3 regions of the Paenibacillus sp. FW126-R14 genome follow, and region 2 is predicted to be linked to each of the others. Evidence: predicted binding sites of a transcription regulator. Region 2 holds the regulator's gene; each other region holds the start of a gene.
The links. Region 2 encodes NrdR, which represses ribonucleotide reductase genes. Its sites were predicted from a motif close to AACACNATATATNGTGTT; they were not measured.

Region 1: a site for NrdR is predicted at 5,437-5,454, ahead of AC3WRW_RS05730 (adenosylcobalamin-dependent ribonucleoside-diphosphate reductase). Genes of this name have one in related genera too.
Region 3: a site for NrdR is predicted at 3,663-3,680, ahead of nrdI (class Ib ribonucleoside-diphosphate reductase assembly flavoprotein NrdI). Genes of this name have one in related genera too.

The regions. Positions count from the first base shown of each region.
Region 1 is NZ_JBYTBS010000005.1:231,968-238,978, reverse strand. It holds gene AC3WRW_RS05740 (NPCBM/NEW2 domain-containing protein) at 1-1,421, shown strand, start outside; gene AC3WRW_RS05735 (hypothetical protein) at 1,559-1,963, opposite strand; gene AC3WRW_RS05730 (adenosylcobalamin-dependent ribonucleoside-diphosphate reductase) at 2,794-5,385, opposite strand; gene dat (D-amino-acid transaminase) at 5,735-6,562, shown strand; gene AC3WRW_RS05720 (IS3 family transposase) at 6,666-6,863, opposite strand; gene AC3WRW_RS05715 (transposase) at 6,998-7,011, opposite strand, start outside.
Region 2 is NZ_JBYTBS010000045.1:11,731-18,741, reverse strand. It holds gene polA (DNA polymerase I) at 1-892, shown strand, start outside; gene mutM (DNA-formamidopyrimidine glycosylase) at 925-1,785, shown strand; gene AC3WRW_RS23955 (MntP/YtaF family protein) at 1,884-2,600, shown strand; gene coaE (dephospho-CoA kinase) at 2,634-3,230, shown strand; gene AC3WRW_RS23945 (lytic transglycosylase domain-containing protein) at 3,227-3,820, shown strand; gene AC3WRW_RS23940 (alpha/beta-type small acid-soluble spore protein) at 3,888-4,103, opposite strand; gene nrdR (transcriptional regulator NrdR) at 4,213-4,692, shown strand; gene AC3WRW_RS23930 (DUF4183 domain-containing protein) at 4,748-5,170, opposite strand; gene AC3WRW_RS23925 (hypothetical protein) at 5,337-5,525, opposite strand; cyclic di-GMP riboswitch class I at 5,573-5,671, opposite strand; gene AC3WRW_RS23920 (hypothetical protein) at 5,756-5,938, shown strand; gene htpG (molecular chaperone HtpG) at 6,011-7,011, opposite strand, start outside.
Region 3 is NZ_JBYTBS010000011.1:75,829-82,839, forward strand. It holds gene bioC (malonyl-ACP O-methyltransferase BioC) at 1-213, shown strand, start outside; gene mug (G/U mismatch-specific DNA glycosylase) at 351-872, shown strand; gene AC3WRW_RS10500 (NUDIX hydrolase) at 869-1,489, shown strand; gene thpR (RNA 2',3'-cyclic phosphodiesterase) at 1,486-2,100, opposite strand; gene serC (3-phosphoserine/phosphohydroxythreonine transaminase) at 2,251-3,339, shown strand; gene nrdI (class Ib ribonucleoside-diphosphate reductase assembly flavoprotein NrdI) at 3,957-4,316, shown strand; gene nrdE (class 1b ribonucleoside-diphosphate reductase subunit alpha) at 4,303-6,387, shown strand; gene nrdF (class 1b ribonucleoside-diphosphate reductase subunit beta) at 6,410-7,011, shown strand, end outside.

The DNA.
Region 1 (7,011 bases), on a different contig from region 2:
ATGGAAGCGAACCTGGCCCACAATCGCTCTTGTACACAGTTCCATTCTCGTTTGCAACAAGCAGCGCTGTCATTAAAGCTAAACTGTTTATTCAGGGACATGATGTTGTTTCTGTCGAAAAAAGATTGTTCAGCATGGAACATATGCTGCCTACACCTCCTTTACCGGATGTTTATCTAAATGATTTGACATGGGTGAGCGCAACAACCGGATTTTCCTCTATCAAACTGAATAAATCAATAGACGGCAACCCGCTGACAGTGGCGGGGCAAGTGTATAGCAAAGGGATAGGTACTCATGCGCCTTCTGATATCGTCTACAATATCGTTCCGGACGCTAAGCGTTTTGTTGCTGTTGTAGGTGTGGATAACGAAGTTAATAAAGATGGCCAAGGAAGCATTATTTTCAAAGTTTATGTTGACGGAGTCTTGTTGGCTGATTCTCCATTAATGGGAAATAATGAATATTGGAATTTCAATGTTAAGCTTCCTGAAAATGCGAAACAAATCAAACTGACTCTTGATGATTACGACGGGAAGAACTTCGACCATGGGGATTGGGTGAACGCTGGTTTTCTCTACAGTACATCTATCCATCCAGCGGCAACCTTGCATACTGATCGAAATTCGGTGCCAGCCGGCCAAACATTTGATGTTCAATATGGGTTGACCGACATTTCGGATTCCTACTTGGCACAAGACCTGACTATCAAATATGATCCTGAACAGCTCGAATTCGTTTCGGTGTCATCGCTGCAAGAAGGATTCATCGTACCCGGGCATAAACAAGTCGACGCGGGTACGATTCGCATTATCTCCTTTAGCGAAGGACCTTCTCATGCCGTTCATACGGACGGAGATATACTGAAATTCACCTTTAAGTCTAAGCAACTGGCTCAAGGTGCCAACGCAGCGGTCTTGGTTCAGAATATCGTCCTTGCCAAAGCGGACGGATCGGAATTCAGTGTGCCGGGTGCAGAGGCTCATGTTCTTATTACTGTAATCAATAAAGCAAATCTTCAAGCAGCTATTGCTTCTGCGAAGCAAGCCTATGACTCAGCGGTAGAAGGCGGTGCGCCAGGCCAATATCCAGTTGGTTCCAAAACCGGTCTTCAAGCGGCAATCGACAAAGCTCAAGCTGTAGCGAGCAATGAACAGGCCAGCCAAAAGCAGGTTGAGCAAGCAGCCGCAGAATTACAAGCAGCTCTGCAATCTTTCCTGTCATCTGTTCACACTTCCACTCCAGGCGATATGAACGGCGACGGAAAGATTTCCATCGGTGATTTGGCGATCGTCGCGGCAGCTTACGGTCGAACTTCAGATGATCCGAATTGGAATCAATATCAACGGGCCGACCTGAATCATGATGGCAAAGTTGACCTTCTTGACTTGGTTATTGTGGCTCAACAAATCATACAATAATCCACGCCTTGCATAGAAAAAAGGATTGAGGGATGTACGCCTCAATCCTTTTTTGATATTCGAGGCGAAGGCATTTAATGCGTCCTAAATATTTAGAAGGTTTAAATAAATGAGACTTCATCTCCGCCCAAATTACCTCACTTTACAATAACGTAACTCTTGCTCTTGTACGGTACTTCCAACAGGATTTTATTGTTCTTGTCATAGACATTAATTCTCAATTCATTCATTTCAACTAATCCGAAATATACTCTCTTCCAATTAGTCTGAATAATATTAGCCTCAATAACTTGATTGCTCTTATCGATTATTTCAATTTTGTTTATTTCTAGATCATTTATAAAACCATATATTAAATGCCTTCTAACATTATCACTAAAGTTAATTCCAGATTGATCTATTAACAATTTATTCTCATTATACATTGCATTTGATGAACTCAGTTTCCAGCCTTTAGCCTCATCACCCTCAAACACTGCCAAGCCAATACCAATATTTCCATTATCAAAAGGGGATTTATATAGAATGAACGGTCTATTCATTACGGATCCTTGATAAATTGTTTGCCCATAGTCATCTCACCTTCCAACATCACTTTAATCGTCTATTCTAATATCATTTATAGTCCGACATGTTTTTTCCAAAATCCTCCATAATCCGGCTTAAATAATTAAAATCTTTTTGAAATGCAATATGGGCTGATCAGCTATTTTTTACCCGGCAATCAAAATAAAACCTGTAAACGTCGTTGTTCGCAGGTCTAAGCAATTTATATTTCAAACAAATCCTCAACTTTTCTCTCGACAAATGCATAACATCGCATAATTATACACTTCTCATCTAATCAGAAAATCGCTTTCTCAATTATCTTGAAAATTCCCTCAATATTTATGACGCCACACAGAAACGTGCTTAGTATCTTAATTACTACAGAATTAATATCTTTTGCACATAATGTGCAACAATCCATTTCGCACCTAACCCCATTACAAGTTTAACTTTTCTAGATATTTCGACAGTTGGAACAAATCCCTTTTGACTTTATGTAAATTCAATGTAAGTTATACTGAGGATTCTTACTGTTTCCTTTAAATTAACATCTATACTTATATTCCTTAAAATCCATTACATTTCAAATAGAAAGCGACAAATAACATTCAAACTTCTATCCTTCCCTATTTTTGTAATTATCTTTAAAATACCTTGAGTTAGATATCTAATATTTAACAACTTAAATAGAGAAAAGCCCGTACCTACAAGGTTTGGGCTTACGACATTTATGTTCCAACTCAACGACGTTTCATCTTCCAATCACCGACATTTTAACTTACAGTTCACAACAAAAAAACCAGGGGGTCCCCCCCTGGTTTCCCTACGAGCAGCGACTGTAGCCACAGTTCGCGCAGTTCTTGCACCCTTCGCTGTTAATCAGCGAAGCGGAGCCGCAAGAAGGGCACAAGTCCTTCGGCGCGGCGCCCACGCCGCTGCCGCCATGAGCGGCGTGCCCGCTCGAAACCGGTGCTGGCGCATCCAGCACCTCGCTCGTCGCGGTCACATAGTTCCGCGCGTCGTCTTGCTCGTTCATCACTTCGTCGTGCTGCTCGAGCGCTTTGGCAACCGCGTCTGCGATAGACTCGACGCGGTTGGTACCGAACCCAATGGCGCCGGAGCCGCCAATGCCTTTCAAGTGCTTCACGAGCAGCTTCACTTTGTCCCCGTGGTCGCCATAGCGCAAGAACAACGAGCACACACGGCCGAGTGCTTCGGACATCGCAAATACGTCGGAGCCGGCTTTCCCTACGTTAAGGAATATTTCACTCGGCGTTCCGTTCATATCATTAATCGTAATATACGCCATGCCGAATGGCGTATTCACTTTATACGTCGCACCTCGAAGAATTTGCGGACGGCGCTTGTACTGCTTATCGAAGACTTGCTCCGTCTTCGCCTCTGCTTTAACCGCCTCAGCAGCAACCGCAACCGGAGCTGCTTCTTCCGCTTTTTTCTCTACTTTGGCTTCCTCTTTCTTGTCCGTACTTGTGCTCAGCACCTGCACATCGCGGCTGCCATCCCGATAAATCGTGACGCCTTTGCAGCCAAGTTCAAATGCCAGCTCATACAACCGTTTGGTCTCTTCTACGGTAAAATCGGACGGACAGTTCGCCGTTTTGGAGATGGAACTATCGACCCAAGTTTGAATCGCCGCTTGCGCACGGATATGATCTTCCGCCGTCAACGTCATGGAAGTTACAAAATAGTCCGGCAGTTCCTGATTCGGATTCGCATCTTTCCATTCCTGGGCGATCGGTACATACTGCTTGTCAAAGCCCAGACGGCTCTGACGGAAATATTCGAACGCGAAGTACGGCTCAATTCCGGTCGAGGTGCCGACCATCGTCCCTGTGCTTCCGGTTGGAGCTTGCGTAATGACGGTTACGTTGCGCATGCCGTTCTTCCTAATGGCCTCGCCAACTTCAGGAAATACCTTGGTCATATTTTTCATAAAGCCGCTCTCCAGGAACTTATCGGCGATGAACGCTTGGAAAGAACCTTTTTCAGCTGCAATCTCTGCCGATGCCAAGTAAGCTTCTCTTGCCATAAAGCCGTAGATTTTGTCCAAAAACTCCAAAGATTCCGGACTTCCATAACGGATTTTCAATTTAATCATGAGCTCCGCTAAGCCCATAGAGCCCAAGCCTACACGGCGCTCTTTCTGTTGATTCTCACGATTTTCTTCAAAATGATACGGCGTCTTATCGATGACATTATCGAGAAAACGAGTCGAGTAGCGCACAACGGTGGCCAAATCCGCCCAATCCACATCATGCTTCTCCGCATCATAAAACTTCGATAAATTAATCGCCGATAAGTTGCAGACTCCCCAAGCCGGAAGCCCCTGCTCCCCGCACGGATTGGTACAAATAATCGGATTGAAGTACCAGCTGTTCGACATTTGGTTGTAGTATTCCATGAATACGACACCAGGCTCAGCCGATTTCCAGGCCGATTCGATAATGGTATGCCACACGTCCCGTGCCCTTACTGTGCGATAAGGCTTGACGGTTTTGCCAAGCTTTTTCCAGGCGTCCAAATTGCCGTCCCATCTATCGTTATAGTCAGGATCGGTCGTATCCGGGAAGACGAGTTCCCATTCCAGGTCTTCCTTGACAGCCTTCATAAATCCATTGCTTACGCAAACGGATAGATTGGCATTTGTAATTTGTCCCATGGTCGACTTCACGGTTATAAAATCTTCCAGATCAGGATGCCAGTCATTAATCATCAGCATAAGCGCGCCTCTACGGCTTCCGCCCTGCTCGATCAGGCCGGTCGTATAGCTGAACAAGCCGCCCCATGATACAGCTCCGCTGGATGAACCGTTTACTCCCTTAACAACGGAACGGCGTGGGCGAAGGGAGGATAGATTAATGCCGACTCCGCCGCCGCGAGACATGATTTCCGTCATTTCCGTTAAGGTGCTCATAATACCGCCGCGACTATCGTGCGGAGAAGGAATGACGTAACAGTTGAAAAGCGTCAGTTCGTCGCTCGCATCCGCCCCTGCGGCAATCCGCCCGCCTGGGACTAGTTTCCAATCATCTAAAATATATCTGAATTTATCTGTCCATTCGTTGCGTTTCTCTGATGTCGCTTCCACCGAAGCCATGGCGCCGGCCAAGCGGTCCCACATCTCTTCAGGTGTCTTCTCAATGTTTAGGGTAAGCTTCTCAACCGGAGACTTAACGGTCTCACCGCTGCGAGTTCTTACTTGAACGATGTCGCCTTCACGGCTAATAATTTCGCCTACCTCTTTGGCTGGGAATTTGGGGTCGTCCTTCGTCAAAACGAGCACAGTGTCCCCTACCTTAGCAAAGCTCGTATCTGCATTCTTGAGTGCATAGCGATCCAAAAATATTTTCTCGCTTAACCCTTCCAGCTTCTTGCCTGATTGCGAAATCCCCATCGATAAATGCCCTCCCAATAAGCTACAGATCCAGCTGCAACTAAAATGAAAATTACAATATATGGTGTGAGAAATCCATTATACAACACAAGATATTGGTCTTCGAATGGCTAAAGGACTAATTTCAATTAATAAGACAAGCTATGATCCCTTAAGCTGAAATTTGCTCTGAATTTCTAGTTATTTCATCAAAAACGGGCAGGCTCTCCGCTCCTTTTGACGATAGCGGCTTCCTCTGCTAACCTATATTTAGGATACCACAAAAGCTTCTTTTTTAGAACATTTGTTCGGAAATTTTTTATTTGATAATTGACCTGTTCAAGAAAGCGACTAAGGAGATGTTAGAACCATGTACTTTTATAAAAATGAATTCATTCCCAAAAGCGAGATTCATCTTTCGCCGGATGATCGCGGCTATTATTTCGGAGACGGCATCTACGAAGTATTCCGGGTATATCAAGGGCAGCTGTATGAACAGGAAGCGCACTTGCAGCGGCTTCAAAGGACCGCAAACGATGTGCGGCTCACGCTCCCTTTTACGATCCCACAAATAGGGCAAATTCTTACGGATCTGGTAGCAAAAAATAAGCTCATTGACGGCACGGTGTATATGCAAATTACCCGGGGCGAAGCTCCGCGCGCGCATCCGTTCCCTTCTCAAGCGGAACCGGTCATGCTTGCCTACTGCACCGAAGTGCCGAGACCCGCCGCAACGATACATAACGGTATCAAAGCCATTACGTTCGCAGATATCCGTTGGTTAAGATGCGATCTCAAGACGCTCAATTTGCTGCCCAATGTCATGGCGAAGCAAGCAGCGCTCGATCACGGCGTGCAGGAGGTTGTACTGCATCGCGAAGGTACCGTGACGGAATGCAGCGCATCAAACCTCATGATCGTAAAGGATGGCGTGCTTTATACGCATCCGGCCAATCATTTGATTTTGCACGGCATCACCAGAGCTGTCGTTTTGCGGCTCGCCCGCGCTTTGGGCATGCCGGTTAAAGAGGAAGCCTTTACGACAGCTCAGCTCGCGAACGCTGACGAAGCCTTTATTACAGGAACGACAGTAGAAATCACGCCCATTCTGGAAGTAGACGGCAACCCGATCGGAACGGGCATACCGGGAACTCATACACGCAAACTGCAAGAGGAGTTCGTTCGCACGTTTGCGTAACAGCGTAACAGGAAACAGTCCCAGAAGTAGAAAATACTCCTGGGACTGCTTTTCATTTATTAACGTGTCTTGTCTCAGGTGAAATAGCGGGAACCTTGGACCATTATTTTTGAGTTTTGGAATCGGTATTCTGAACCTTAAAGTTACCGGAAACACTGGAACGCAAGCCAAGTTCCTTCATGTATTTTCCCACGGTTCGTTCCACCACATCATGACCTTCTTGTTGCAATAATACCGCAATTCTAGGAGCACCGTAGCGCTTCTCACTATCGTTAAAGTGATAGAGGATTCGTTCCATCATGCTTTGCTTATTCAACTTTTGTTGGCTAGGTTTGTGGTTTTTCCATTTGTAATATCCGCTCCTAGAAACGCCGAAAACATAGCACATCTTCTCCACAGGAAACTCGGAGCGATGTTCTTCAATGAACTGAAACCTCAGTTCCTTGGCT
Region 2 (7,011 bases):
TGCGAAGCTGCAATCGACGTATGTGGAAGGGCTGCTGAAAGAGGTGCGGCCGGAGACCGGTAAGGTGCATACCTATTACCGGCAAACCATTGCCGCCACAGGACGGCTCAGCAGCCAGTTCCCGAACCTCCAGAACATTCCGATTCGTCTGGAGGAGGGCCGCAAGATCCGCAAAGTGTTCGTGCCATCCGAGCCCGGATGGTACATTCTCGCTGCGGATTACTCGCAGATCGAGCTGCGCGTGCTGGCGCACATCTCGCAGGACGAGAAGCTGAAGGAGGCGTTCCTTCAGAATATGGACATCCACACGAAGACGGCGATGGACGTCTTCGGTGTGGAGGAGAGCGCCGTCGACGCGAATATGCGGCGCCAAGCGAAAGCCGTCAACTTCGGCATTGTTTACGGCATCAGCGATTATGGCTTGTCCCAGAACTTGGACATTACCCGCAGGGAGGCAGCACAGTTCATCGAACAGTATTTCGCTGTCTTCCAGGGCGTACGCAAATATATGGATGATATCGTGAAAGAGGCGCGTGAGAAAGGCTATGTGACGACGCTGCTGCAGCGCCGCCGGTATTTGCCGGAGATCACGCATTCGAATTTCAATCTGCGCTCCTTTGCGGAGCGTACCGCGATGAACACGCCGATTCAAGGAACGGCGGCCGACATTATTAAGCTGGCCATGGTACAGATGGCTGCCCGGTTGAAGCAAGAAGGCTTGAAGAGCCGCATGCTGCTTCAAGTACACGATGAGCTGGTCTTCGAGGTCCCGGAAGAGGAGCTCGAGACGATGCGCAGCCTTGTGCCGGAAGTCATGGCAGGCGCCTTGAAGCTGGACGTGCCGCTGAGCGCAGACTTAGATTTCGGCCTTACTTGGTATGACGCCAAGTAAAGCCAGTCAATTACAAAAAGAGGTGAACATCCGTGCCTGAATTACCCGAAGTCGAGACGGTCAAACGCACACTTAACTACTTAATTACCGGTAAAACGATCGAGCGTGTTCAGGTCAGATTGCCGCGCATTATCCAGAAGCCGGACGATATTCAGATGTTCGAGGTCCTGCTGCAAGGGCAGCAGATTGAAACCATCGAGCGCAGAGGCAAGTTTTTGCGGTTTGTTTTGACGGATTATGTGATGGTCTCTCATCTGCGGATGGAGGGCCGGTATGGTCTGTACAGCAGTGAAGATCCGCTTGAATCCCACACGCACGTGCTGTTTCGGTTTACCGACGGCAGCGAGCTGCGGTACAAAGATGTGAGACAATTTGGAACCATGCATCTGTTCCCCAGAGGGGAAGAGCTTACGCAGCCTCCGCTGCATAAGCTGGGCATAGAGCCGCTTGACGAAGGCTTCACTTTCGAAGCTTTCCGCGATCGGATTGCAAGCAAGAAAACGAAGATTAAGCCGCTTCTGCTGAATCAAGAATATATTGTCGGTATCGGTAATATTTATGTAGACGAGTCTCTTTTCTTAGCCGGTATTCATCCGGAACGAGAGGCCTCCTCGCTTAGCAAGAAGGAGCTTCTCCTGCTGCATGAGGCGATCATCCGCACGCTTAGCGAATCCGTTGAGGCTGGAGGCTCTTCGATCAAATCGTACGTCAACGGTCAAGGCGAAATCGGCATGTTTCAGCAGCAGCTGAACGTCTACGGACGGCAGTCGCAATCTTGCAAAACTTGCGGCAGCGAAATATACAAAACCGTTGTCGGCGGGCGTGGAACGCACATCTGTCCGACCTGTCAACCCTTGAAGCGGAAGAGAATCCGAAAGAAGTCTGAGAAATAGGCACGTGAAGCCTGCCCTTCCCATATGATAAGGAGTACTTAGCCCAGATAACCAGCTGGCCAGCTGGTTATTCAGGTATAACTCTTAGGAGGGGTATTATGCTTCCGGTGATTTCTTTGTTCATTCTGGCTTTCGCAGTTTCATTGGATGGTTTCGGGGTTGGTGTCATGTACGGGTTGCGTAAAATACGAATTCCGTTTCTCTCTATTGGTATTATATCTCTATGGTCTGGTATCATTATTTATAGTTCCATGCAAATCGGCGTGCTGATGTCTTCTTTTATGAGCCCGATGGTGGCTCAACGCATTGGAGCTCTTATTTTGATCGGGATCGGGATCTGGGCGTTGGCACAGCAAAGACAGAAATCACAGGAATCCCAGGAGTCGGAGAAATCCTCCGAAGATCAAGTCTCTATCTCCACGACCTCCCCGGCCGGCCATGAATCCGCTACGCTGGATACACTGCAGAGGACCAAGGAAATTTTAAATATTGAGCTCAAGCGGTTTGGTTTGGTTATTCAAATTTTGCGAACTCCGTCCATTGCCGATGTCGATAAATCGGGCAATATTTCGGCTTCTGAGGCCACTTTGCTGGGCCTAGCGCTCTCTTTGGACGCCTTTGGCGCAGGAATTGGGGCCGCATTAATCGGTTTTGTTCCTTTGTTGACAGCAGCTGTAATTTCCCTTTCAAGCGGTTCATTTATTGCGCTGGGCTTGCGTATCGGATTTCGTTATGCGGAAATGAGTTGGATGAAGAAGCTGTCTATACTTCCTGGATGTGTACTTATGCTTATGGGTTTATTGAAAATGCTATAGTGGAAAAGGAATACGTTTAGGAGAGATTTGCCTATGAATATCGGGTTAACAGGAGGAATCGCATGCGGCAAAAGCACGGTTAGCGCTATGCTGGTCAGCCGCGGCGCTCTATTAGTTGATGCGGATCAAATTGCCCGCGATGTTGTCCTGCCCGGCAGCCCTGTTCTCGAACAGGTTGCTGCGCATTTTGGACAAGCTGTTCTGCAGGAGGACGGCTCCCTGAATCGTAAAAAGCTGGGTGAGATTGTGTTTGGGGATACGGAAGCGCGCAAGCAGCTCGAGCAGTTGCTGCACCCGCCTATCCGCCAGATGATCAGAGAGCAGATGGAATCATATGAAAAACAATTTCCGGACAAGTTGGTTGTCGTCGATATTCCTTTATTGATAGAATCAAATTTATCCTTTATGTTCGAAGAGATTATGGTCGTGTATGTGCCCCGGCACGTCCAGCTGGAGCGCTTGATGCTGCGGGACGGCTTAACGGAAAGCGCGGCGAACAACCGAATAGACGCACAGATGTCGATAGAAGAAAAACGCAAACTAGCGGATATCGTGATCGACAACAGCGGTGCTTGGGAAGATACCTATGCTGAGGTTGAACGGTTTTGGCTAGGGAAGGGGCTTTCATGAAGTTTTTACGCAAAAAACGAGTCTTTGCCCTTTTGCTCGTTTGCTTCGTTATGGTCCTCTTTATGAATAGCAATTTTATCGGAAGAAAGCTGTATCCCATCTATTATGAGCAGGAAATTAGGCAAAGTGCGGCGAAACACAATATAGACCCTTTTCTCATTGCCGCCATCATTCGGGTGGAAACGAATTATAAACATCATTTGGAATCGAGAAAAGGTGCGCTGGGACTTATGCAATTGATGCCGGATACGGCGAATTGGATTGCGGAGTCCACGAATTTAGAACCTCATTCACCGGAAGATTTATTAAAAGTAGATGTGAACATTAATCTCGGCTCTTGGTATTTAAGCTGGCTCGAAAAGCATTATAACGGAAATTTGATTTATGCGATTGCGGCTTATAATGCAGGACAAGGGAATGTGAATAAATGGAAGCAAGCGGAAGTTTGGGACGGCACGGTTGAGCGGATCGACCAAATCCCGTTCGGCGAAACGCGGCATTACGTCCAGAGGGTCATCTACTATTACGAGAAGTACAAAAAGCTGTATACGGAGACGGAGCGCTGGGAAAACAAAGAAGCATTGGACTAGCTCCTTTGAGGGGCGTAGAGTCCAATACTTCCCGTTTTGCAGATTCAGCGGCACACTCTATCCAAGATTACTTGAATTGACCAGCCAAAGATTGTTCTGCGATTTGCACCAGGCGACGAGTAATGTGACCACCGATGGCACCAGTGTCACGAGTAGCCATATTACCATAGTATCCATCTTGTGGGATAGAGATACCAAGTTCTTGAGCTACTTCGTATTTCAACTGATCCAACGCTGCGTTAGCTTGAGGAACAACTAGCGTGTTGCTGTTTCCTGCGCTCATGTCTGTTCACCTCCTTGTCGGTTGGTACTAGTATTGTGCGCACTTCTCCTTAGTTCATGACATGTAACATATGGTAATCCACTACACGAAGAGAAAGGAGAGATAGCGAATGAAGTGTCCGTTCTGTGATTATTCCGGTACGAAAGTGCTTGACTCACGTTCAGCTAATGAAAACAAATCGATCCGCCGCCGCCGGGAATGCGAGAAATGTGCGCGAAGGTTTACAACCTTTGAGATGGTGGAAGAAACACCGCTTATTGTGATTAAAAAGGATGGCAGCAGGGAAGAATTTAGCCGTGAGAAAATATTAAGAGGCTTGATTCGTGCCTGTGAGAAGCGCCCCGTCTCCATGGAAAGGCTGGAGATGCTGGTATCCGAAGTTGAAATGCAGCTCCGCACGACCGCTCATGCGGAAGTTGACAGTTTAGGCATTGGCGAACTCGTCATGGAACAACTGTATCCGGTCGATGAAGTGGCGTACATTCGCTTCGCCTCCGTTTACCGTCAATTTAAGGACATCAACATGTTCCTGAAAGAGCTGACGCAAATATTGGGAAAGCATGACCCCGGTCTTCTCCGGGACAAATAAATAAAGCCGGTCGAGATTCGTTTATGCAAACGGGATCTGGACCGGCTTTTTTTTGTTATACCGTAGTAATGACGGTAGTCACGACGAGATTGTTTGTCGTTGAAGATGAGACCGACGTGGCTGTAAAGGAGAGAGTTTCCAGGACAACCGTGACGCCGATCGTCAGGGCATTGTTGATCGCCAGACTGGCCGTTGTCAAAGTCGTCAAGCCCCCGGCGATGAGAATCCCATTCACAAACACATTGTAATAGCCATTGCTGCCCGGAACGGTGAGGCTGTTCGCGGGCAAATTCGTACTAGTGTCATCCTTGAAGCTGGAAGATGGAATAGTGGTTACGCCAGAAAGAATGTTGCCTATGACGACGGTTGCTGTGAAGCGCTTGACCAGCGGCGTAATGGTCGAGGTGGTCGTTGTCGTAATCGTGCCCGATACTGTGCTGGTTGCGGTCAAATGCAAAGTAATCAAGCTTGAACTCATAGCCATTCTCCTTTCCATTCTTCCTACTCTCGTATGAAATCTAGTACTTTTAATTATTTTATGTAAAATCTATGGACGTGCTTGGATGAATCATCCCCAAATAAAAAAAATAAATTTTATAGACAATAACCGACTGCATTTTTGGATCCGTTCGTGCATAATTCTGTTATTGAATACGTTTGTCCAGTTCACTCCTTAGAAAATGAATAAACTTAATCGATTCTTCGGGTGATAACAGGTTGTTATTGAATTTAAAGGCAAACATATTCAAAATATCGCTTTCCGGAAGATGAAGATTAGCAATTAAGTGTTCCACATCCAAGCTCATACTGCCATCCAACACAATTTTTCCCATTATTTTGATCCTCCTAGTGTGTTCTACATTAATCGGACGGAGGCTGTTTTGGCAGCTGGCTGACATTTTGGATCGTGAAATGCGATGCCAAGTTAGTCCCTATAGCTTTGCGTCACCACTTTTCAATGGTTTTGCCTTTGTCGTACCGATTAATGCTTGTAAGAAAACTATATCACATTTTAACGAAATTGTTCCATTTATTACATCTATTCGAAGGATGGTTGAAGCATATGTCCGTCAAGTCCAATCTAATCCCAGGCTCTTTATATGAACTAGATATTATGAAAGTAGCCAGTTCATTAGGCATTGATCAAGATCGTTTATTGGCTTATGTGTATTCGAACATGGAAGTAAGCAAGCGGAGTGAGGATAGATCGGCGCAGGCAGTAAGCGGAATGGACGATCCTACATAAAGTCTTAGTAAACAAAGAAGCACTGCAGCCTACGAAGCGGCGGCAGTGCTCTATTACTTAGTGGTAAATGGATTACACCATAATTTTGCAGATGTCGTTGGTGAATTCTACCGGATCTTGAAGCGGCAGGCCCTCGATTAAGAGTGCTTGGTTGTACAAGAGGGCCGTGTACAGGTTGAGCTTCTCTTTATCTTTCTCAAAAGCGTCCTTCAGCGAACCGAAAACGTCATGGTTCACATTGATTTCAAGCACCTTCTCCGCTTTGACATTCGGGTTATTCGGCATGGCATTCAAGATTTTTTCCATTTCGATCGTGACGTCACCGTCTGTGGATAAGCATACCGGATGCTTTTTGAGACGTTTGGATGCTTTGACGTTCGTGACTTTTCCGGACAACAAGCTTGTCATATAGTCAAAAAGTTCTTTGTTGTCGTTTTTATCCGCTTCACTCTCGGACTTGTCGTCCGCTTCGATGCCCAGATCGCCGCTGGAAACGGATTTGAATTCTTTTTCTTTGTAAGTCATGATCATTTTGATCGCGAATTCATCGATATCGTCTGTGAAGTACAAGATTTCATAGCCTTTATCGGTAACAAGCTCTGTTTGCGGAAGCTTATCGATGCGTTCCATGGACTCTCCGGAAGCATAGTAAATATACTTTTGGTCTTCCGGCATTCTAGCAATGTACTCTTCGAGCGTAACCAGCTTCTTCTCTTTGGAAGAGTGGAACATGAGGAGGTCCTGCAGAACTTCTTTATGTGTGCCATAATCGCTGTAGACACCGAATTTCAGCTGACGGCCGAACGATTTATAGAAGAGCTCGTATTTGTCTCTTTCATCCCTCAGCATGGACTGAAGCTGGCCTTTAATTTTGCTTTGAATGTTTTTGGCGATCAGTTTCAATTGACGGTCATGCTGCAGCATCTCTCTGGAAATGTTGAGAGACAGGCTTTCGGAATCGACCATCCCTTTTACGAAACTGAAGTAGTCCGGAAGCAAGTCCGCACATTTGTTCATGATCAGAACGCCATTGGCATACAGCTCCAAGCCTTTTTCATATTCCTTGGAATAAT
Region 3 (7,011 bases), on a different contig from region 2:
CCAAGGGATTTTTTGCTTGCGGTCAAGGGAATGGGGGCCAGCACCTCGGAAGCTGAGGCTGTGCCCGGTTTAAGCAGGCGGCGGCTTTTTGCCGGTATGTACGAAGCGTACGAGGCGAAGTTTAGCGTACCGGAAGGTATTTTTGCTACCTATGAGCTTTTGTTGATGCAAGGAACAGCCCCTTACCAGGATAGAGAAGCGGACGGGATTTGATGATCTTAAGGCAACGTACGCAGTAGTAGGTCCAAAGAACTATCCTTCTTGTTTTGCTTTATTTACAATTCATGGTAACCTACTAGAAAAGGCGGAGTTTTCGTCTGTCAGAAGGAAGGGGGGCTGAAGCGGTGGGGATTGAGCCGATCTCGGATCATCTACAGGAGCATTTACGCATCCTTTTCGTGGGTTATAACCCTAGTTTACGGTCCGGCGAAACCGGCCATCACTATGCCAGTCCGAGCAATCGATTTTATCGTATTTTGCATCAGGCAGGATTAACGCCCCGGCTTTACAAGCCGCAAGAAGATCAAGATTTGCTTGAACTTGGCTATGGGTTTACGAACATCGTGGCGAGACCCTCGCTAACGGCTGCTGAAATTACACCTGAGGAATATCGGGAAGGCCGCTTGATTTTAAGAGGAAAAATTGAGAAGTATCGACCGCGGGTCGTATGCTTTGTGGGCAAAGGGGTTTACGAGCAGTACAGCGGACGAAGAGGCATGCAGTGGGGCAGCCAGCAGGAACCTCTTGTCGAGGGGGTCGTCGAGTATGTTTGTCCGTCTTCCAGCGGACTCGTTCGGATGAAGCTGGAGGAAATGGTCGCTATCTATCGCGGGATCAAGTCATTTATCGGGACGGAGATGGAAAAAGAATGAATATACCGTGGCTGCATTGGGCTAAAGAAATTCAAGCGATCTCTCAAGCGGGACTCGCCTACGGCGAGAACGGCTACGATTTGGAACGCTATGAGGCGCTTCGCAAGATCAGCGTGGAGATGATGAGCTACTTCACAGACACACCGATTGACAAAGTGACGGAATTATTCGCCAGCGACAAGGGATACCAGACGCCGAAGGTTGATGTTCGGGCCGTTGTCCTGCAGGAGAACAAACTGCTGCTTGTAAAGGAAAGAATCGACGGCGCCTGGGCACTGCCGGGGGGCTGGGCGGACATCGGCCTTACACCGACCGAAGTCGCCGTGAAAGAGACCCGCGAGGAAGCCGGATACGACGTCAAGCCGGTTCGTTTGCTGGCGGTTCTGGATAAAAAGCGCCACGCTCATCCGCCTTCCCCCAACCATACATACAAGATATTCATCTTGTGCGAGCTGACGGGCGGGGAGGCGCTGGAAGCCGGCTTGGAAACGACGGAGGTCGGCTTCTTCGGTGCAGACGAGCTGCCGCCTCTTTCGATCGAGCGGAACACGGCGGAACAAGTGCAGAGCATGTTCGAGCTTGCGAGCGGCCCGGCTTCTCAGGTGCTCTTGGATTAGCTGGAGCCGAACGTAAAAACACCGATCGGCTCATACGCCGGCGACCGGCCCAAGTGGCTCCGGTAGAGGACAATGTCCTCTACCCGCCACGCGGGCTGGCCGCCTGTTGGCGCGCCTGCCGCCAAGGCGGCGCACGAGAACGGACCCGCCGCAGCGCGGTATCGGCGGGCCAGCGTGAGATGCGGCCGATAGGGGCGAGCCTCGGCCGGAAAGCCATGGCGGGCGCAGGCGCCCGCGACCTCGCGCTGCAGCGCAGCCAGTGCGTTCAGGTCGCCGCAGGCGCCCGCCCACAGCACCGACGGCGCCGCCGGAGGTCCGAACACGCCGAGCCCTTCGGCGTGCAGGGTCAGCGGCAGCGCCGCTGCGGCAAGCTGGCGAAGCTCGCCCGCCAGCGCATCCGCTGTCTCGGCGGACGTGTCGCCGAGGAAGCTTAACGTAACGTGGACGTCCTGCGGATGCGTCCACTTCTGAAAGGGCAGCGCCTCGCGAAGGCTGCCCGTCCACAAGGCGAGCGCCCGCCTGGCCTCCGGCGGGAGCCCGATGCCGACAAACAGCCGATAATTGACCGGTGGTGATGAAAGCGTTTTTGTCGAATGGTCGGAAGGATGCATGGAAATGAGGACTCCTTTATGGTTTTTTTTGACCGGTGTAAGGATGAAAGTATCCTGCCTCAACTAGCATTTCCAACGAAGGTTTTACTTGATGCATGGGGAGAATATTGCTATCATAGCCATAATACAAAAGCAAAGGTGTGGTCATTCATGGGAAATCGGGCCTATAACTTTAACGCAGGGCCTGCGGCATTACCGCTCGAAGTTTTGCAGAAAGCGCAAGAGGAACTTGTCGAATTTAAAGGCATCGGCATGTCGATCATGGAAATTTCGCATCGCAGCGCAGAATACGAGCAAGTACATAATGAAACACAGCAATTATTGAAACAAATTTTCGGGATTCCGGATGGCTATCAAGTCCAGTTCCTGCAAGGCGGAGCAAGCACCCAATTCGCGATGATTCCTCTGAATTTCTTAAAGCCGGGCAAAGTGGGCAGCTATGTGCTGACAGGCGCTTGGGCGGAGAAAGCGGTACAGGAAGCCAGTCTGTTCGGGGAAGTGGCGATTGCAGCCTCCTCCAAAGAAAATAAATTCATGAAAATTCCGGATCTCAGCGAGATTAACATTCACCCGGATTCCGCTTACCTGCACTTGACGTCCAACGAGACAATCGAAGGCGCTCAATTCCAAAGCTACCCGGATACAGGCAATGTGCCGCTCATTGGGGATATGTCCAGCGACATTTTGAGCCGTCCTGTTGACGTTTCAAAGTTCGACATGATTTATGCCGGCGCGCAAAAAAATCTCGGTCCTTCCGGTGTGACGGTTGTCATTGTCAAAGAAGACCTTCTGCAGGATTTGCCGAAAACAATTCCGACGATGCTTCGTTATGAAATCCACGGCAAAAACAATTCCTTGTACAATACGCCGCCAGTGTACTCCATCTATATGGTGAACCTTGTGCTGAAATGGATTCAGGAGCAAGGCGGACTAGCTGTTATCGAGAAAAACAATCTGGAGAAATCCGGCTTGATCTACAGCGCAATTGATGGAAGCGGAGGTTTTTACCGCGGTCCTGTTGATAAAGGCAGCCGTTCTGCGATGAATATTACTTTCCGTTTGCAGGATGAAGAGCTGGAGAAGAAGTTCATCAAGGAAACCGAAGCGAACGGATTTGTCGGGTTGAAAGGTCATCGCAGCGTAGGCGGCTTGAGAGCATCTACTTACAATGCGGTTCCTTACGCGTCCTGCAAAGCGCTTGCCGATTTCATGATTGATTTCCACAAACGCAACGGTTAACATCGAATCGAATACCTGATCATGAGCTATTCATGGCACCCTCGTGTGCGCGTGAGTAGCTTTTTTTTGTTGCGGGCTAGAATGGTCGGTTGTTCGTTTACAATGTCTTAAGAGGGCTTCTGAGACGGTTTGGGAGGCTTTTTTGCATGGAGGGAGACTCTAAATCTAGTAGTGCGGCTGTGGAAATTACTGGCTTTGATCCTTTCGACAAATGTGAAAATTTGAAGGCAAAAATGAAAATTTTTTTTCAAATCCTCGCGAGGCGCGTCCTGTCTGGGTTTGGCTATTTTGGGCCCAGAAATGTGTCATAAGACACGTTGACAAACACAATATATTGATATAAATTTGAATCTATCAACTAGATGTCGTGGGAAAAAGCGAATTGCACAGAATCTGGATTCGCCCTGAAATTACCGCGAAATGCGGCGAAAAACCCTGATTTCAACTGTTTTCCCGCTTATAAAGATCCGTTTATTTTGTCGATGGAACGGTGGATTTACTACATATGGATAGACGGTAAGATTTATATTACACACTACATATGGTTTGTTCGGTTTAAGAGAAGCACAAGAACGAGAACAGCTTAATGAACGATAGAAATGTTAGGAGACGGAGCCATGCTAATTGCTTATGATTCGAAAACGGGAAATGTTCGCCGATTTATTGCCAAGCTCAAAATGCCGGCGATTCAAATCGAGGAAGCGATGAAAGTGGACGAGCCTTTCGTGCTTGTTACCTACACAACCGGTTTTGGTCAAGTTCCTGAGAAGGTTGCTTCCTTCCTGGAAAGTAATGCCTCCAAGCTTATTGGAGTGGCAGCGAGCGGGAACCGCAACTGGGGAGACGGGTTTGCCAAGAGCGCAGACACGATCTCACAACTGTACGATGTGCCTGTGTTAACGAAATTTGAGTTATCCGGCACCAAAAATGATGTAGAACGATTTGTTCAGGGGGTACATGCAATTGCGGCACATTGAGCTGAATAATTTATTGATGCAACGCGGAGCGGACGGTTTTTTTCAACTGGAGAAGGATAAGGAAGCCGTTGAAGTTTTTATGGCGGACGTACAGAGCAAAAGCCTCACTTTCCCCGATACCTCTTCGAAAGTTCGTTATATGATCGATAACAACTACTATGAGAACGTTTATGAACATTACACCATAGATGAAGTCAACGAAGTTTATCAAGTGGCACACGATCATCAATTCGAGTTCGCCTCTTACATGGCAGCTTCGAAATTTTATACAGACTATGCTTTGCGCAGTGACGATAAGTCCTTGTATCTGGAGCATTTCCCGGATCGCGTTGCGATTGTAGCGCTTTACTTGGGGCGCGGTAACGTAGAAACGGCCCGCACGCTTGCTGTATCGATGATGGAGCAGCGCTTGCAGCCGGCAACGCCGACTTTCCTTAACGCTGGGAAAAGCCGCCGTGGCGAAATGGTATCCTGCTTCCTGCTGGAAATGGACGATTCCCTCAACTCCATCAACTATGTGCTGGCGACCTGCATGCAGCTGTCCAAAATTGGTGGCGGCGTAGCCGTGAACTTGTCGAAGCTTCGCGGACGCGGGGAATCCATCAAAGGTGTGGAACGCGCAGCCAAAGGCATCATGCCTGTGCTTAAGCTTATGGAGGATGCATTCTCCTATGCGGATCAAATGGGGCAGCGCAAAGGCTCCGGAGCGGCTTATTACAACATTTTCGGCTGGGATCTCATGGAGTTCCTGGACAGCAAGAAAATTAACGCGGATGAGAAATCCCGTTTGAAAACTCTTTCCATCGGTTTGATTGTACCGAATAAGTTTTACAAATTGGCGGAGGAGAACAAGCCACTTCACGTTTTTGCGCCATATACGGTTTTGCAAGCTTACGGCAAGCATTTGGATGATCTCAATATTGATGAGATGTATGACGAGCTGCTGGCTAACCCGAAAGTAAAGAAAAAAGTCGTGATGAGCGCCCGTGACATGCTGGTCAAAATCGCTACTACGCAATTGGAATCCGGATATCCTTATATCATGAACCGCTCGAATGCGAACAAGGATCATGCCCTGAAGGGGATCGGTACGATTAAAATGTCCAATCTCTGCACGGAAATTTTCCAGCTGCAAGAGACTTCGGAAATCAATGATTATGGCCAAGACGATCTGATTTTACGCGATATCAGCTGTAACCTGGCTTCCATGAACATTGCCAATGTGATGGATCGCAAGAAGCTGCGGGAGACCGTTCACGAAGGCATGACAGCTTTGACAGCGGTCAGCGATATGACGACGATCAGCAATGCGCCTGGTGTGGCCAAAGCGAATCGTGAGCTGCATTCCGTCGGATTAGGGGTTATGAACCTGCACGGCTATTTATCCAAAAATAAAATTAGCTATGAGAGCGATGAAGCGAAAGATTTTGTCCGTACGTTCTTCATGGCGATGAACTACTATTCCATTGAGCAAAGTATGGCAATCGCCAAAGCGAAAGGGCAGGTTTTCGAAGGCTTCGAGTTGTCCGAATATGCAAGTGGCGCTTATTTTAACCGTTATACGGAAACGGATTACCGTCCGCTGACCGACAAGGTGAAGGGTTTGTTTGAGGGGATGGAGATTCCGTCTCCGAGCGATTGGAGCAAGCTGAAAGAAGAAGTGCAGAAGCACGGTCTGTATCATGCTTACCGTTTGGCGGTCGCTCCGACACAAAGCATCTCGTATATTCAAAACTCCACCTCGAGCGTTATGCCGATTGTAGAGCCTATCGAGACGCGTACTTACGCGAACTCAACGACTTACTATCCGATGCCTTTCATGGCTCGCGACAATTATTTCTACTATAAATCCGCGTATCAAATGGACCAATTCAAAATTCTCGATCTCATCGCTGAAATTCAAGCGCATGTGGATCAAGGCATCTCGACGATTTTGCACGTAAATAGCGATGTCTCTACGAGACAGTTGGCCAGACTCTATTTGTATGCGGCACACAAAGGACTTAAATCGCTCTACTACACGCGAACAAACCAGCTTTCTGTTGAGGAATGCGTAAGCTGCTCGGTGTAATTGGGAAGGGGATTGTATATAGATGAGTACTGCAACTACCGTTAATCATCCAACCGTCAAAAAAGCCGTGAACTGGAACCGGCCGGACGATGATTTCACGATAACTTTCTGGAATCAGAACATTATGCAGTTCTGGACCGACGAGGAAATCCCGTTGTCTGACGATAAAATGTCCTGGATCACGTTGAGTCCGGCTGAGCGCGAGCTGTACATGAAGGTGCTTGGCGGCCTGACGCTGCTCGATACGATGCAAGGCGGCGTAGGCATGCCTAAGATACTTGAGCATGTTGACGGGCTTCAGCGCAAAGCGGTGCTCAGCTTCATGGGCATGATGGAGCAAATTCATGCGAAGTCGTACAGTTCCATTTTCACGACACTGTCCACGACGGAAGAGATCAATGAGCTGTTCGCATGGGTAGAGCACAATCCTTATCTGCAGTTCAAAGCGTCTAAGATTTCCCATTATTATGAGAATATTACAACGACCAAAGAGCTGTATTTAGCGATGGCCGCGTCGGTTTTGCTGGAGAGCTACTTGTTCTACAGCGGCTTCTATTACCCGCTTTACTTGGCCGGACAGGGTAAAATGACGAGCAGCGGCGAAATCATCGATTTGATTTTGCG